DNA from 3 places in the Streptomyces sp. NBC_00483 genome. Region 2 is predicted to be linked to each of the others. Evidence: riboswitches for the same ligand, from Rfam matches in the RefSeq annotation. Region 2 holds a riboswitch; each other region holds the start of a gene.
What was found. A riboswitch is a leader RNA that binds a small molecule or an ion and turns the genes downstream of it on or off. The one in region 2 is predicted to bind cobalamin.
Positions count from the first base shown of each region.

Region 1 (5,075 bases), 2.5 Mb from region 2:
ATGTACAGCGCGAGCACCGGCAGCACGGCGCCGTTCATCGTCATCGAGACGGTCATCTTGTCGAGGGGGATGCCCTCGAAGAGCTGACGCATGTCGTAGATCGAGTCGATGGCGACGCCCGCCATGCCGACGTCACCCGTGACGCGCGGGTGGTCGCTGTCGTAGCCGCGGTGCGTGGGCAGGTCGAACGCGACGGACAGGCCCTTCTGCCCGGCCGCGAGGTTGCGCCGGTAGAAGGCGTTCGACTCCTCGGCGGTGGAGAAGCCCGCGTACTGGCGGATCGTCCACGGCTGGTTCACGTACATCGTCGGGTACGGGCCGCGCAGATACGGCGCGATGCCCGGGTACGTGCCCAGGAAGTCCAGGCCCTCCAAGTCCTGCCCCGTGTAAAGGGGTTGGACAGTGATGCCCTCGGGCGTCTCCCACAGTAGGTCGTCGCCGCCTGCCCCCTTCTTCAGCGCCGTACGCCACTCGTCGGCGCTCCCGGCGCCCGGGGCCGGGGTTCCCAGGTCGATCGCCGAGAAGTCGGGGATGTTCGGGCCGGTCATCAGGACACTCCCATGCGGTCGAGCGTGGCGGTGAGCACGGCCACGGCGTCACAGCCGGCGAAGACGTAGGTGTCGACCCCCGCGTACGTTCCCGGGCGGCCCGCGAGGAACACCTGGCCGGCGCCCGCCCCGCGCAGGGCCCGCGCGGTGGCCTCGGCCTCCTCCTCGTACACGGTGTCGCTGGAGCACAGGCACGCCTCCAGCGCCCCGCTCTCCTCGAACGTGCCGTCCGTGACCGGTTCGATGCCGCCCGCCTGGAAGAGGTTGGCGGCGAAGCCGACGCGGGCGGTGTGTGCGGCGGCCGGGCCGAGCGCGGCCAGGTAGACGCGGGGGCGGGCGCCGGTCGCGGCGAGATGCGCGTCGGAACGGGCCCGCAGCGCCTCGAACGCCTCGTCGCGGCGTACGCGCGGCAGGCCGCCGGACGGCGGGGCCGGGGCCGGCTCACGCACGACGGTCTTCTCGGCGAGGCTCGGGAACTCGCTGACCCCGGTGACCGGTTCGCGGCGCGTGGCCAGCTTCTTGCTCCGCGCCTCCCAGGTCGCGGCCAGCCGCTCGCGGACCAGGCCCGAGCGCAGCGCCGCTGCCTGCCCGCCGGCCTTCTCGATCTCCTGGAAGAACTCCCAGCCCGCATGGGCGAGTTCGTCGGTCAGGCGCTCCACATACCAGGAGCCGCCCGCGGGGTCGACGACCCGCGCGAGGTGGGACTCCTCGATGAGGATGGTGGAGGTGTTGCGGGCGATACGGCGGGCGAAAGCGTCCGGCAGACCCAGCGCGTGATCGAACGGCAGCACGGTCACGGAGTCGGCCCCGCCCGCCCCGGCCGCCAGCGACGCGACGGTGGTCCGCAGCATGTTCACCCACGGGTCGCGCCGGCTCATCATCACCGGTGACGTCACCGCGTGCTGGAGCTGCGCACCCGAGGCGGTCGCCCCGCAGGCCTCCGCGACCCGCGCCCACAGGCGGCGCGCGGCACGGAACTTGGCGATGGTCAGGAACTGGTCGGCACTCGCCGCGTACCGGAACTCCAGCTGCCCCAGGGCCTGTTGGACGCTCAGTCCGGCGTCCGTCAGAGCCCGCAGGTAGGCGACGCCGGTCGCGAGGGACGCGCCGAGCTCCTGGGCGGCCGACCCACCGGCCTCGTGGTACGGCAGCGCGTCCACGGTCAGCGCCCGCAGGCCCGGGTACTCGTCGGTGCACAGCCGGGCCAGCGCGACGGCGGGCGCCGCGTCACCGGACTCGCCCGTACGCGCCTCGTGCCCCAGCGGGTCGGCGCCGAGGTTGCCCCGGGCGGCGTCGTGGGCGATGCCACATGTGTCGTAGAGCCGCAGCAGATCCCGCGCGGCGGCGTCGTACTCCGCTCCCGCGTCGAGTACGACGGGCGCCAGATCGAGGTGGACACCGTCGAGCGCGGACGCGAGCGCGGAGACGGGGAAGCGGGCCGATTCGCCCACGGCCAGCCACAGTGACGTGACGCCGTTCTCCAGATCGGCCAGGACCGCACCGGAGTCGGCGACCGTGTGCCGCTGCCGTACGTCCCAGCCGCCGGCCGCGTTGCCCTCGGCGCGCCCGCCGCGTACGAACGGCGCGAAGCCGGGCAGGCCGGGGTCGGGCGCGTTGCTGTCGGCTGTGTACAGGGGCGGGACGCGCAGCCCGTCCTCGAGCGCGGTGGACAGGGCGTACTCCGCCTCGGAGTCCGAGACTTCCTTGCCGGACTTGCGCAGAACACCCGCCACCAGGTGCTGCCATTGCTCAAGGGTCGCGTCAGGAAACTCGGCTGCCAGGGAGAGCCCGTCGTCAGGCAGGACCGTCATGCCCGGATGCTAGGTCAGTCGGCTGCTGAACAGGGCGGGGCGCGAGTGTGACCTTGTTTACCTTGTCCTGAACGCGTCGCCGTCGTATCGGCTGGGAACAACAGGTCCCTTCGGCTGGGAACAGCAGGTCCCTGTTCGCCGACCGGCACCCACGCGAGCGAGTCGTTCGCGCCCCATCTTGGCCATGCACGCGACACGCGGTACGGTCCCAGGGTTATCGACGACAGCACGACGGAAGCCGGTGAGATTCCGGCACGGTCGCGCCACTGTATGCGGGGGCCTTCGGGCCGCTCCGTGAGTCAGACCCGGGCTGTCGTCCCTTGCACCACCGATATGGGACGCGAACTCCCGAAGGAGGCCTTGCGCGATGGCGCAACACGTCGCCCAGCCGACTGCCACCACCCCCGCCATTCCGGCCAAGCTGCCGCTGAAGGTGATCGCCCCCTGGGCTGCCTTCTTCGGCATCCTGATGCTCGTCCTGCTCTACTTCGTCGGCGCCGAACAGGGCGCCACCTCCGTGTTCAGCGGTGCGGGGGTTCATGAATGGGTGCACGACGCCCGACACCTGCTCGGCTTCCCCTGCCACTGACCCAGAGGGATCCGACGCGCTCATGAACTCAACAACCGTACGCAACCTGCTCGTTCGCGGCATGCTCGCGGGCCTCGCAGCGGGTGTGCTCGCCCTGGTGATCGCCTACTGGCTCGGCGAGCCCAATGTGGACAGCGCCATCGGCTTCGAAGGGGCCCACGCGGGGCACTCCCACGGCGACGAGGTCGAACTCGTCTCCCGGAGCCTGCAGTCCACGGCCGGCCTCGCCACCGGAGTCCTCGTCTACGGGGTCTCGTTCGGCGGCATCGCCGCACTCGCCTACTGCTTCGCCCTCGGGCGCGTCGGCCGCTTCGGCCCGCGCGCCACGGCGCTGCTCCTGTCGGGCTGCGCCCTGCTCGCCGTGTACGTCGTGCCGTTCCTGAAATACCCGGCCAACCCGCCCGCCGTCGGCAACGGCGACACCATCGGCAAGCGCACCACCCTGTACTTCCTGATGATGGTGCTCAGCGTGCTCCTCGCCGTCGCCGCGACGATCCTCGGCAAGCGGCTCGCGCCGAGGATCGGCACCTGGTACGCCACCGTCGTGGCGGTCCTCGGCTTCGCCGTGGTGATCGGTCTCGCGTACGCGTTCCTGCCCGTGATCAACGAGGTGCCGGCCCACTTCCCCGCGGCACTGCTGTGGCGCTTCCGGCTGTCCGCGCTCGCCATGCAGATCGTGATGTGGGGCGGATTCGGCCTGCTCTTCGGCGAGTTGGCCGAACGCCTGCTGAACCCGAAGCCGAAGCCGACAACGGCTCCGCCCGCACAGGCGTCGGTGCCCTCGGGTAACTGACCTGCCCCCGAGGCACACGAGAGGGCCCCCGGCACCGACCGGGGGCCCTCTCGCGTTTCACGGACACCACCGATGGGTCGAAGAATCACCCGCGACCGGGCGCTCTGGAGTGAGTCGTATTCAGTGACGACTGGGCCAGGTCTTGTGGGCGCGAGCAGTGTCAGTGCCGGGACGTAGCCTCGGGGTCTCTGTTCGTTCGTGCGTCTTCTGCGTGTGATCGCAGGGGGCGATGTTCCGCAAGGGGTCTGAGCATGGGTTCTGACGTGTCGGTCGACGGGCGCGCCGACTTCGATTTTCTCTTCGGCCGCTGGCGGGTGCGCAACCGCAAGCTGGTGGACGTCGCCGACCTGGCGTGTGAGGAGTGGGTCGAGTTCGATGCGACGTCGGCGATCGAGCCGATCCTGGGTGGGTTGGGGCATGTCGATCGGATATGGACCGACAGCTTCGAGGGGTTCACGCTGCGCCAGTTCGATCCGGAAGCCAAGATCTGGCGGATCTGGTGGGCCTCCAGCACCCGGCCCGGCCATCTCGACCCGGCCATGGAGGGGGCCTTCAGCGACGGCTTGGGTCGTTTCTACTGTGACGACGTTCTGGGCGGTCATGCCGTGAAGGTCCGCTTCGACTGGACCAACTCCTCACCCGACGCGGCCCGGTGGGAGCAGGCGTTCTCCTACGACGGCGGAGCCACCTGGCGCACCAACTGGACCATGGACCTCAGCCGGATCGCGTAGCTGCGGTAGCAGTGGGCGATGGAGTCACGGGGGCCGAGGGGGATTTGGGGAAGCTGGTGGCAGACCCATTGCCCTTGGTCGCTACGGCAGTTACGGTCCAGTCGTATATGACATATGAGATTCCATTTGGGGGCTCGACCTTGCCTGCTTTCAGTCCGGCCACCTTGCCGTCGCGGACCGCGCACGTACTCGAGGCCATCAAGGCGGCGATCCTGAATGGGGAGTTCAAGCCGGGAACCGCGCTGGTGGAGAACGTGCTGGCGGGGGAGTTCGGTGTGTCGAAGACGCCCGTGCGTGAGGCGTTGAAGGCGCTGGAGGGCTCGGGGCTCGTCGTCATCCGGCCGTTCGCCGGCACCACGGTGCGGGAGCTGAGCGAGCAGGACGCGATGGCGGTCTACGACATGCGCCTGCTCCTGGAGCCGGAAGCGGTGCGGCGCAGCGTCGTCGCGGGCAGTGACTTCTCCGGCGCGGCACAGGCGTTGGAGCGCGCGGCGCTTGCCGAGGACGCCTCGACCCGCTCCACCGCCAACAGGGACTTCCACCGCGGTCTCTACGCCGGGTGCGGCAACCCGCTGCTGCTCCGCACGCTCGACGGGCTCCGCG
Region 1 is NZ_CP107880.1:8,786,458-8,791,532, forward strand. It holds gene scpA (methylmalonyl-CoA mutase) at 1-548, opposite strand, end outside; gene OHA73_RS39300 (methylmalonyl-CoA mutase family protein) at 548-2,359, opposite strand; cobalamin riboswitch at 2,567-2,688, shown strand; gene OHA73_RS39305 (CbtB domain-containing protein) at 2,727-2,948, shown strand; gene OHA73_RS39310 (CbtA family protein) at 2,971-3,741, shown strand; gene OHA73_RS39315 (hypothetical protein) at 3,993-4,472, shown strand; gene OHA73_RS39320 (GntR family transcriptional regulator) at 4,580-5,075, shown strand, end outside.
Region 1: linked by a shared signal. The riboswitch ahead of OHA73_RS39305 (CbtB domain-containing protein) and the one ahead of OHA73_RS28280 (ribonucleoside-diphosphate reductase subunit alpha) in region 2 are both predicted to bind cobalamin.

Region 2 (5,075 bases):
GCATGCGGACGGACCGCCAGGAATCGGATCCCCGGCAGGGGTTCCGCTGCTGCTGAGGCGGTCTGTGAACGGGTCCGTTATCCGGACAGGGGTTCCATAGATCAAGACTCTCGCTTAGATTTCCCGGGCGTTAAACATGAGATAAGTGGGATCTCTGATGAGCGAGGGGAACGGAACCGCGAATGTCCGATGCGCCTGAAGTGAAACAACCGGTGGTCACGCCGGTGCGCGTGATCATTGCACTGTGTCTGGTCGCACCGTTCGTCGCGATGCTCTGGGTCAGCTCCTACGCCAAGATCGAACCGACGCTCATCGGCGTCCCGTTCTTCTACTGGTACCAGATGCTCTGGGTGCTCATCTCGACCGCGCTCACGATGACCGCGTACAAGCTGTGGCAGCGCGATCAGCGTGCCCGTAAGTCTGCTCAGTCGGCTGGAGGCCAGGCGTGAACGGCGGCGTCAACGGTGTCGCGCTCACCGTCTTCATCATCTTCTTCGTGGCCGTCACGGTCATGGGCTTCCTCGCCGCGCGCTGGCGGAAGGCCGAGAACGAAGCATCGCTCGACGAATGGGGCCTGGGCGGCCGCTCGTTCGGCACCTGGGTCACCTGGTTCCTGCTGGGCGGCGACCTCTACACGGCGTACACCTTCGTCGCCGTCCCCGCGGCGATCTACGCGGCCGGCGCCTCCGGCTTCTTCGCGGTGCCGTACACGATCCTGGTGTACCCGCTGATCTTCACCTTCCTGCCGCGCCTGTGGTCGGTCTCGCACAAGCACGGGTACGTGACCACGTCCGACTTCGTGCGCGGCCGCTTCGGCTCGAAGGGCCTCTCGCTCGCGGTCGCGATCACCGGCATCCTCGCCACGATGCCGTACATCGCGCTCCAACTGGTGGGCATCCAGGCGGTCCTTGACGTGATGGGCGTCGGCGGCGGCGAGAACACCAACTGGTTCGTCAAGGACCTGCCACTGCTGCTCGCCTTCGGCGTGCTCGCCGCGTACACGTACTCCTCGGGCCTGCGGGCGCCCGCGCTGATCGCGTTCGTCAAGGACGGCCTGATCTACCTCGTGATCGCGGTCGCCATCATCTACATCCCGATCAAGCTCGGCGGGTTCGAGCACATCTTCTCGGCGGCGAACGACAAGTTCGACGCGGCCAACGAAGCCGCCGGCAAACCGGTCGCCGGGCTCGCACCGGGATCCGGCGGTACGTGGACGTACGCGACGCTCGCGCTCGGTTCCGCCCTGGCGCTGTTCATGTACCCGCACTCGATCACGGCGACCCTGTCCTCCAAGAGCCGCAACGTGATCCGCCGCAACACCACGATCCTGCCGCTGTACTCGCTGATGCTGGGCCTGCTCGGGCTGCTCGGGTTCATGGCGATCGCGGCCGGGATCAAGGTGCAGAACGGGCAGTTGGCGATTCCGCAGCTGTTCGAGGACATGTTCCCCGACTGGTTCACGGGCGTCGCGTTCGCCGCCATCGGCATCGGCGCGCTGGTCCCCGCGGCCATCATGTCCATCGCCGCGGCGAACCTGTTCACGCGCAACATCTACAAGGACTTCATCAAGCCGGACGCGACGCCCGAGCAGGAGACCAAGGTCTCCAAGCTGGTCTCGCTGCTCGTGAAGGTGGGCGCCCTGGCCTTCGTCCTCACCATGGACAAGACCGTCGCGATCAACTTCCAGCTGCTCGGCGGCATCTGGATCCTCCAGACGATGCCGGCCCTGGTCGGCGGCCTGTTCACGCGCTGGTTCCACCGGTGGGCGCTGCTCGCGGGCTGGGCGGTCGGCATGCTGTACGGCACGCTCGCCGCGTACGGCGTCGCGTCGCCGACGCAGGCGCACTTCGGCGGCTCGTCGGCGGAGATCCCCGGCATCGGCGAGATCGGCTACATCGGCCTCACGGCGTTCGTCCTGAACGTCGTCGTGACCGTGGTCGGAACCTTCGTCCTGAAGGCGTTCAACGCCCCGGACGGCGTCGACGAGACGTCCCGCGAGGACTACACGGCCGACGCGGGCGACAAGGGGGTCCAGACCGAACTGCCCACGGTCGGCGCGGGCGCCGGTCACTAGGCACCGCTTGCACGAATGTGTCGGGCCCCTCCACACGGAGGGGCCCGACACATTTTCCGGAAAGCGTTGCGACCACGGCATACGGTCGCGTAACCATGGCGTCGTGATCAGAACTGTGCGCCCCGATGAGTACGCCGCCCTCGGCGAGTTGAGTGCCCGCGCCTACCTGGGCAGTGGCCTCCTCGCGTTCGGCGAGGACGACTGGTACGCCGCCGAACTGCGCGACGTCGAGAAACGCGCCCGGCAGGCCGAGGTGCTCGTCGCCGAGGACCCGGACGGCCGGGTCCTCGGCAGCGTCACCTACGTCTCCTCGCACGACCACCCGTACGCGGAGCTGGCGCGCCCCTCGGAGGCCGAGTTCCGGATGCTGGCCGTCGCCGTCGAGGCGCGCGGGAAGGGCGTCGGCGAGGCGCTCGTACGGGCCGTGATCGACCGGGCCCGCACGGCCGGCAAGTCGGCGGTGGTGCTGTGCACCCAGCCGCTCGCGACCGCCTCGCACCGCCTCTACGAGCGCCTCGGCTTCACCCGGATCCCGGACCGCGACTGGGCCCCGATCCCGGAAGTGATGCTGCGGGCGTACGAGTTGAGGCTGTCGGCAGGGGCTTCGGCGGGCTGAAGGCATGGGCACCCTGGCGCAACGCCGACACAACATATGGGGCTGAAGCGAAAGCCCAACACAACATGTATGCTCGCTCTCGCTGTCACCACAGGGGAATCCGGTGCGAATCCGGAACTGTCCCGCAACGGTGTACGTAGGCGTACAAAAACGCCCGCGTGAGTCCGATGACCTGTCGACGGTACGCCCGAGCCGACCGGCCCGGGCGTCGACGACGTCCGGGCCTCGCGGAAAGGGCCGGTGGACGAGGGCCCGCCTTCGCGCGCCCGCGCTGCCACCTCCTCCCCGCAGGCCTCGAGCCGAGCGAGGGAGAGCCTCCACGTGACCATCGCGCCCGCCGAACCGGTCTCAGCCACCCCCCAGGACGGCCCGGGTGCCGCACTGCTGCGCACCCTGACCGAGCTGACCGCCGACCTCCCCGACGCCGATCCCGGCCGGATCGCGGCCGCCGCGCTGCGCGGCCGTTCGGCGCGGGCCGATGAGGCCGAGCTGCGCGATCTCGCCACCGAGGCCGCGGCCGGTCTGATCTCCGAGGACCCCGCCTACTCCCGGCTCGCCGCCCGACTGCTCACCCGCTCCATCGCCGCGGAGGCCGCCTCGCAGGGCGTCACGTCCTTCACCGGGTCGGTCGAGGTCGGCCACCGCGAGGGCCTGATCGCGGACCGCACGGCCGAGTTCGTACGGGTGCACGCGGCGCGCCTCGACGCGCTGATCGACGTCGCGGGCGACGACCGCTTCGGCTACTTCGGCCTGCGCACGCTGCACAGCCGCTACCTGCTGCGGCACCCGATCACCCGGCACGTCATCGAGACCCCGCAGCACTTCATGCTGCGCGTGGCCTGCGGACTCGCCGAGGACGACAGCGTCCGCGCGCTGGACGAAGTGGCCGCCCTGTACGGCCTGATGAGCCGCCTCGACTACCTGCCCTCCTCCCCCACGCTCTTCAACTCCGGCACCCGCCACCCCCAGATGTCGAGCTGCTACCTGCTCGACTCCCCGCTCGACGAGCTCGACTCGATCTACGACCGGTACCACCAGGTCGCCCGCCTCTCGAAGCACGCGGGTGGCATCGGTCTCTCGTACTCCCGCATCCGCAGCCGCGGTTCGCTGATCCGCGGCACGAACGGGCACTCCAACGGCATCGTCCCGTTCCTGAAGACGCTGGACGCCTCGGTCGCCGCCGTGAACCAGGGAGGCCGCCGCAAAGGCGCCGCCGCGGTCTACCTGGAGACCTGGCACTCCGACATCGAGGAGTTCCTCGAGCTGCGCGACAACACTGGTGAGGACGCGCGCCGCACCCACAACCTGAACCTCGCGCACTGGATCCCGGACGAGTTCATGCGCCGGGTGAACACGGACCAGCCGTGGTCGCTGTTCTCGCCGGCCGACGTGCCCGAGCTCGTCGACCTGTGGGGCGAGGAGTTCGACGCCGCGTACCGCAAGGCCGAGGCCGACGGGAAGGCCCAGCGGACCATCCCGGCCCGCGATCTGTACGGCCGCATGATGCGCACCCTCGCGCAGACCGGCAACGGCTGGCTGACCTTCAAGGACGCCGCCAACCGCACCGCCAACCAGACGGCGGAGCCCGGCCACACGGTCCACTCCTCGAATCTCTGCACGGAGATCCTGGAGGTGACGGACGACGGGGAGACGGCCGTCTGCAACCTGGGGTCGGTGAACCTCGGGTCCTTCGTCGTGGACGGTGGCATCGACTGGGAGCGGCTCGACGAGACGGTCCGCACGGCCGTCACCTTCCTCGACCGCGTCGTCGACATCAACTTCTACCCGACCGACCAGGCGGGCCGCTCCAACTCCCGCTGGCGCCCGGTGGGCCTGGGCGCGATGGGCCTCCAGGACGTCTTCTTCAAGCTGCGCATGCCGTTCGACTCGGCGGAGGCCCGCGCCCTGTCCACCCGCATCTCCGAGCGCATCATGCTCGCGGCGTACGAGGCGTCGGCCGACCTGGCCGAGCGCAACGGTCCCCTTCCCGCCTGGGAGAAGACCCGTACGGCGCGCGGCGTGCTGCACCCCGACCACTACGGCGTGGAGCTGACGTGGCCGGAGCGCTGGGCGGCGCTGCGGGAACGCATCGCGTCGGTCGGCATGCGCAACTCCCTCCTCCTCGCCATCGCGCCCACGGCCACCATCGCCTCGATCGCCGGCGTCTACGAGTGCATCGAGCCGCAGGTATCCAACCTCTTCAAGCGGGAGACCCTGTCGGGCGAGTTCCTCCAGATCAACTCGTACCTCATCGACGAGCTGAAGGCGCTCGGCGTCTGGGACGCCAAGACCCGCGAGGCGCTGCGCGAGTCCAGCGGCTCGGTGCAGGGCTTCACCTGGGTCCCGGAGGAGATCCGCGCCCTCTACCGCACGGCGTGGGAGATC
Region 2 is NZ_CP107880.1:6,272,488-6,277,562, reverse strand. It holds gene OHA73_RS28300 (YbdD/YjiX family protein) at 1-56, shown strand, start outside; gene OHA73_RS28295 (DUF3311 domain-containing protein) at 183-449, shown strand; gene mctP (monocarboxylate uptake permease MctP) at 446-2,074, shown strand; gene OHA73_RS28285 (GNAT family N-acetyltransferase) at 2,178-2,690, shown strand; cobalamin riboswitch at 2,754-2,884, shown strand; gene OHA73_RS28280 (ribonucleoside-diphosphate reductase subunit alpha) at 3,012-5,075, shown strand, end outside.

Region 3 (5,075 bases), 4.7 Mb from region 2:
GATCAGCCCGTCGACCGTGGTCCATGCCCCGCCGTCCGTGTGCTGCCCCGTCGGCACGGCCCGCAGCCGGGTGATCACCAGCAGTACCGCCCCGTACAGGTCGGCCGGGATGTCCAGGCGGAAGCGGTGCATCGGCTCGCACACCGCCGTGCCCGCGCGCGCGAGTGCGCTCATCAGGACCAGCGGGGTCAGTCCGCGGAAGTCGCCCGCCGTGCTCGACATCGACTTGTCGAAGACGGCGTGCGCGTGGCTCTGCCGCGGCGCGTAGCCGGAGCGCGTCAGCGTCACCGTGCAGTCGGTGACCTGCCAGCCGAGCAGCCCCTGGCGCAGCGTCCTGTGCACGGTCTCCTCGATGGCCTTGATGAAGGCCAGGGGGAGGGAACCGAGCTCGATGCCGAGCCGGAACGCGATGCCCGAGCCGATCGGCGCCGGGTCGACCCGCAGTCCGATGGTCGCCAGGAACGGGTTCCCGTCGTCCTTCATGACCTCGACCGCCGCGCCGGAGCCCGTCGGCCGCTCGACGCACAGGGGCGTCGACTCCCGGAACGTCACGTCGAGCCCGAACTCCTCGGCGAGCGTGGACTGCACGACCTCCTTCTGCACCTCGCCGTAGAGCGACAGGAAGATCTCCTGGCGGATGTCGTCCTGGCGCAGGCCGATCAGCGGGTCCTGCTCGGCGAGCTGGGTGAGCGCGGCGAGCAGGGCGCCGCGCAGCCCCGGCCGGTCCGGGTCGACCACCGTCTCCAGAGTGGGCGGCGCGAAGTGGTGCTCCTTGACGGGGACTTGGGGCTCGCCGAGGTCGTCGCCGACACGTACCCCGCCGAGTCCCCACAGGCGTGCCACCTTTCCTGGGCCCGCCTCCGTGCGTGGTGTGTCCGCCCCGTCCGCGAAGACGCGCACCGACGTCACCCGGTCCTCCCCGCCGCCGGGCAACGCGAGCCGTTCGCGCACCCGCAGCGTCCCGGTGAACACGCGGGCATACGCGATCTTCTCGCCGGCCGGACCGCGCTCCACCTTGAACACGCGGGCGGAGAGCGGTAGTTGGGGCAGTTCCTCGGCAGGAGGGAGCAGGCGCGTGATGCCGTCCACGAGGGTGTCGATCCCCACCCCGGTCATCGCCGAGCCGAAGTACACGGGATGCGCCTCGGTGCGCGCCGTCTGCTCGGCGAGCGCGTCGCGCAGTCGGCCGTACGTGACCGACCCCTCGTCCTTGACGTACGCCTCCAGCAGCGCGTCGTCGCGGGCGGAGAGCACGTCGACCAGGCGGGCGCGATGCTCCGCGTCCTGGGCGACGTAGGGGACGCAGAGCGCGTCCCGGCCGCCGAGGCCGTGCGGCACCGTGTTCATCGGGACCACGGCAGGGGTGAGTTTGTGCCGCAGGTCGTCGAGGAGCGCGGCCTCGCGGGCGCCGCCGCGGTCGACCTTGTTCACGAACACCACCGTGGGGATGCGCAGTCGGCGCAGCGTCCGCATCAGGACGCGGGTCTGCGCCTGCACGCCCTCGACGGCCGAGACGACGAGCACCGCCCCGTCGAGGACCCCGAGCACCCGCTCGACCTCGGCGATGAAGTCCGGGTGGCCCGGTGTGTCCACCAGATTGATGTTGGTGTCGCCGAGCGGGAACGACGCCACGGCGGACTTGATGGTGATGCCGCGCCTGCGCTCCAGGTCGAGGGAGTCGGTGCGGGTGCTCCCGTCGTCGACCCGGCCGAGTTCGTCGATCACCCCGGCCGTGTGCAGGAGCCGCTCGGTCAGGCTGGTCTTACCGGCGTCGACGTGCGCGAGAATGCCCAGATTCAGTGTGTGCACTGGCAGTCATGTCCTTGGGGGAGAGGGCAGGGGCCTTCTGAAGGAACATGTCTGCAGAGCGCATGGATCGGTCCTCACGGTCGGGGCGCGCGGGATTGCCCGCTGCATTCAGTGCAGCAGGGGCCGCGCGCCCCGGCAACCGAATTACGCGCCGTCGGCCACCCGCGCCGACCACCGCTGCTCGACCCGCGCCAGGCGCCAGTAGGCGATCGCCGCCGCCCACACGACCACGAACAGGCCCACGATCACGTACCCGACGTTGTCGAGATCGAGACCGGCGATCCAGTCGGTCACCGCGTCGCTCAGGTCGAGCTTGTCGTGCAGGACGCCGACGAGTTCGATCGTCCCGATGAAGAACGCGACCGCGATCGACAGACCGGTGATGGTGAGGTTGTAGAACACCTTGCGCACCGGGTTGGAGAACGCCCACTGGTAGGCGAAGTTCATGAACGTGCCGTCGAGTGTGTCGAACAGGCTCATGCCCGCGGCGAACAGCAGCGGCAGGCACAGGATCGCATACCACGGCAGGCCCGCGGCGGCGCCGCTGCCCGCCATCACCATCAGCGTCACCTCGGTCGCGGTGTCGAAGCCGAGGCCGAAGAGGAAGCCCAGCGGGAACATCTGGCCGGGGCGGGTGATGGACTTGGTGAAACGGCCGAGGATCCGGTTCATGAACCCGCGGGAATCCAGGTGCTCCTCGAGCTTCCGCTCGTCGTAGGAGCCCGCGCGCATCGCCTTGAAGACCTTCAGAATGCCCATCAGGGCAACGAGGTTGAGCGCCGCGATGAGATACAGGAACGAACCGGAGACGGTGGTGCCGACGACGCCGAGCACCTGGTGGGTCCGCGATTCGTCGTTCAGCAGGGTGCCCGCGAGCGCGGCGCCACCCGCGACGAGCGCCGCCATGGCGACCACCACGCTGGAGTGGCCGAGAGCGAACCAGAAGCCGACCGAGACGGGCCGTTTGCCGTCCGCCATCAGCTTGCGGGTGGTGTTGTCGATGGCCGCGATGTGGTCGGCGTCGAAGGCGTGCCGCATGCCGAGCGTGTACGCCGTGATGCCGAGGCCGATACCGAAGGCCTTGTTGCCGACCTCGTAGTGCTCGGGCACGACGAGCAGGAACAGCACGCCGAACGCGACGACGTGCAGCGCGGCGATCACCGCGATCAGGCCCGCGGTGCGCAGCGTGTCCTCGCGGCGCCAACGGAAGGCGGGGGAGGGGGAATTCAGGGCAGGGGTCGGGGAGTCCCCGGGCAGGGTCATGCGTCGATCACGCTCCAGCACCTCGTGGATCACTTCGTGAGATGCCGCGGCCGGTCTCCTGGCTTACGGGCGTGCCCGACGCTCCGGCCTTCCCGGTGGCCGACGGCCGCCAGTGGCGCACAGGGTGGAACGGCGCGCTCCGGACGTCACTGTCCGGAACCCGATCACAGTGGCGAGGGCCGCTCCGGAATGGGCCCCTGAAGGGCCGTCACCGGTCTTCCCGAGCACCACGGCCCGACCACCCTACTACCTCCCTTTTGGCTGACCGGAAGCGCGTTCGCGGGCCCGCCCGATCTCCTTGTACGCCTTCTCCCGGCCCTCCCAGTGGGAGCCGTCGACCGATTTGCCCGGCTCCAGATCCTTGTAGACCTCGAAGAAATGGGTGATCTCCAGGCGGTCGAACTCGGGGATGTCCTCGATGTCCCGGACCGCGTCGTGCCGTGGATCGTGCGCGGGAACGCACAGCACCTTCTCGTCCGGACCCTTCTCGTCGCTCATGACGAACATGCCGATCGCCCGGCACTCGACGACGCAACCGGGGAACGTCGCGTCGCCGGTCAGGACGAGCGCGTCCAGCGGATCGCCGTCGCCGCCGAGAGTGCCCTCGATGTAGCCGTAGTCCGCGGGGTACTGCGTCGACGTGAACAGCATCCGGTCGAGCCGGATCCGCCCGATGTCGTGGTCCATCTCGTATTTGTTCCGTGAGCCCTGCGGGATCTCCACGATCACGTCGAACGCCTCGGCGCGTGCCTGACTGCTGCCCAATGTGGCCTCCTTGCCGCATTCCGACGCCCACGAGTGTGCGCCGTACCGGGCAAGGGCGGAACCCCTCAGGCGGCCGGGGGAATGGGGAATTCGAGTTCGGGTCGGTCCCAGGCGACGGCCGGCGGGCGTGCGAGCACGGTGCCGGTGCGGTGCGCGCCCATGGAGCGGTAGAAGCCCTCGGCGGGCGGGTGCGCGACGACGCGGACGTGGTCGAGGCCCGCGGCCAGCGCCTGCTCCCGCATATGGTCGACCAGCAGCCGCCCGATGCCCCGGCCCTGCGCCTCGTCCGCGACGAACATCAGGTCCAGCTCGGGCGGCGCGGTGAGCAGCGAGTAGAAGCCGAGCACCCGCTCGTCGGCCGGATCCACTGCTACGTAGACGTGATGCGCCTCTACGTAGTCGGGACCCACCCGATAGCCCGCGACCATGGAGGCGTAGGGGTCCCGGTAGGCGCTGGAGCCGCGCACGAGGCGGGTGAGACGCCGGGAGTCCTTGGCGGTGGCCCGCCGGACGGTGATCGAGGGACCCCTTCCACGGCGCGTCATGCTCGCGTTCATGTGCCGAGTATTACGCATCCGGGCCGGGGTCAGGCGGCGGGCACCGTGGACTGCGCCTGGCGCAGGAACGTGGCGTTGTCCGGGGTCTGGCGCAGCTTGTCGAGCAGGGCCTCGTAGGAAGCGGCCGGGTCCCGGCTCTGCAGGGCGCGCCGCAGTCCGCGGACGACGGCCAACTCGGGCGCGGGGAGCAGGAGTTCCTCGCGGCGGGTGCCGGAGGGGGTGAGCTCGACGGCCGGGTGGACGCGGCGCTGCGCGAGGACGCGGTCCAGGCGCAGCTCCATGTTGCCGGTGCTCTTGAGCTCCTCGAAGTAGTAGTCGTCGGCGCGGGAACCGGTGTCGACGAGGGCGGTGGCGAGGATGGTCAGCGATCCGGCCTCCTCGGTGTTGCGGGCCGCGCCGAAGAAGCGCTTCGGGCCGTGCAGGGCGGCCGCGTCGACACCGCCCGACAGGGTGCGGCCGCTGGTGGCGGCCGCGTTGTTGTGCGCCCGGCACAGCCGGGTGAGGGAGTCGAGGAGGATCACCACGTCGCGGCCCTGCTCGGTGAGGCGCTTGGCGCGCTCCACCGCGAGTTCGGCGAGCGCGATGTGCTCCTTCGCCGGGCGGTCGAACGTCGAGGCGTACACCTCGCCGCGCACGGAGCGCCGCATGTCGGTGACCTCCTCGGGGCGCTCGTCGACGAGC
Region 3 is NZ_CP107880.1:1,599,628-1,604,702, reverse strand. It holds gene OHA73_RS06900 (translation factor GTPase family protein) at 1-1,809, opposite strand, end outside; gene OHA73_RS06895 (HoxN/HupN/NixA family nickel/cobalt transporter) at 1,954-3,072, opposite strand; cobalamin riboswitch at 3,104-3,319, opposite strand; gene OHA73_RS06890 (inorganic diphosphatase) at 3,319-3,837, opposite strand; gene OHA73_RS06885 (GNAT family N-acetyltransferase) at 3,903-4,394, opposite strand; gene rho (transcription termination factor Rho) at 4,424-5,075, opposite strand, start outside.
Region 3: linked by a shared signal. The riboswitch ahead of OHA73_RS06895 (HoxN/HupN/NixA family nickel/cobalt transporter) and the one ahead of OHA73_RS28280 (ribonucleoside-diphosphate reductase subunit alpha) in region 2 are both predicted to bind cobalamin.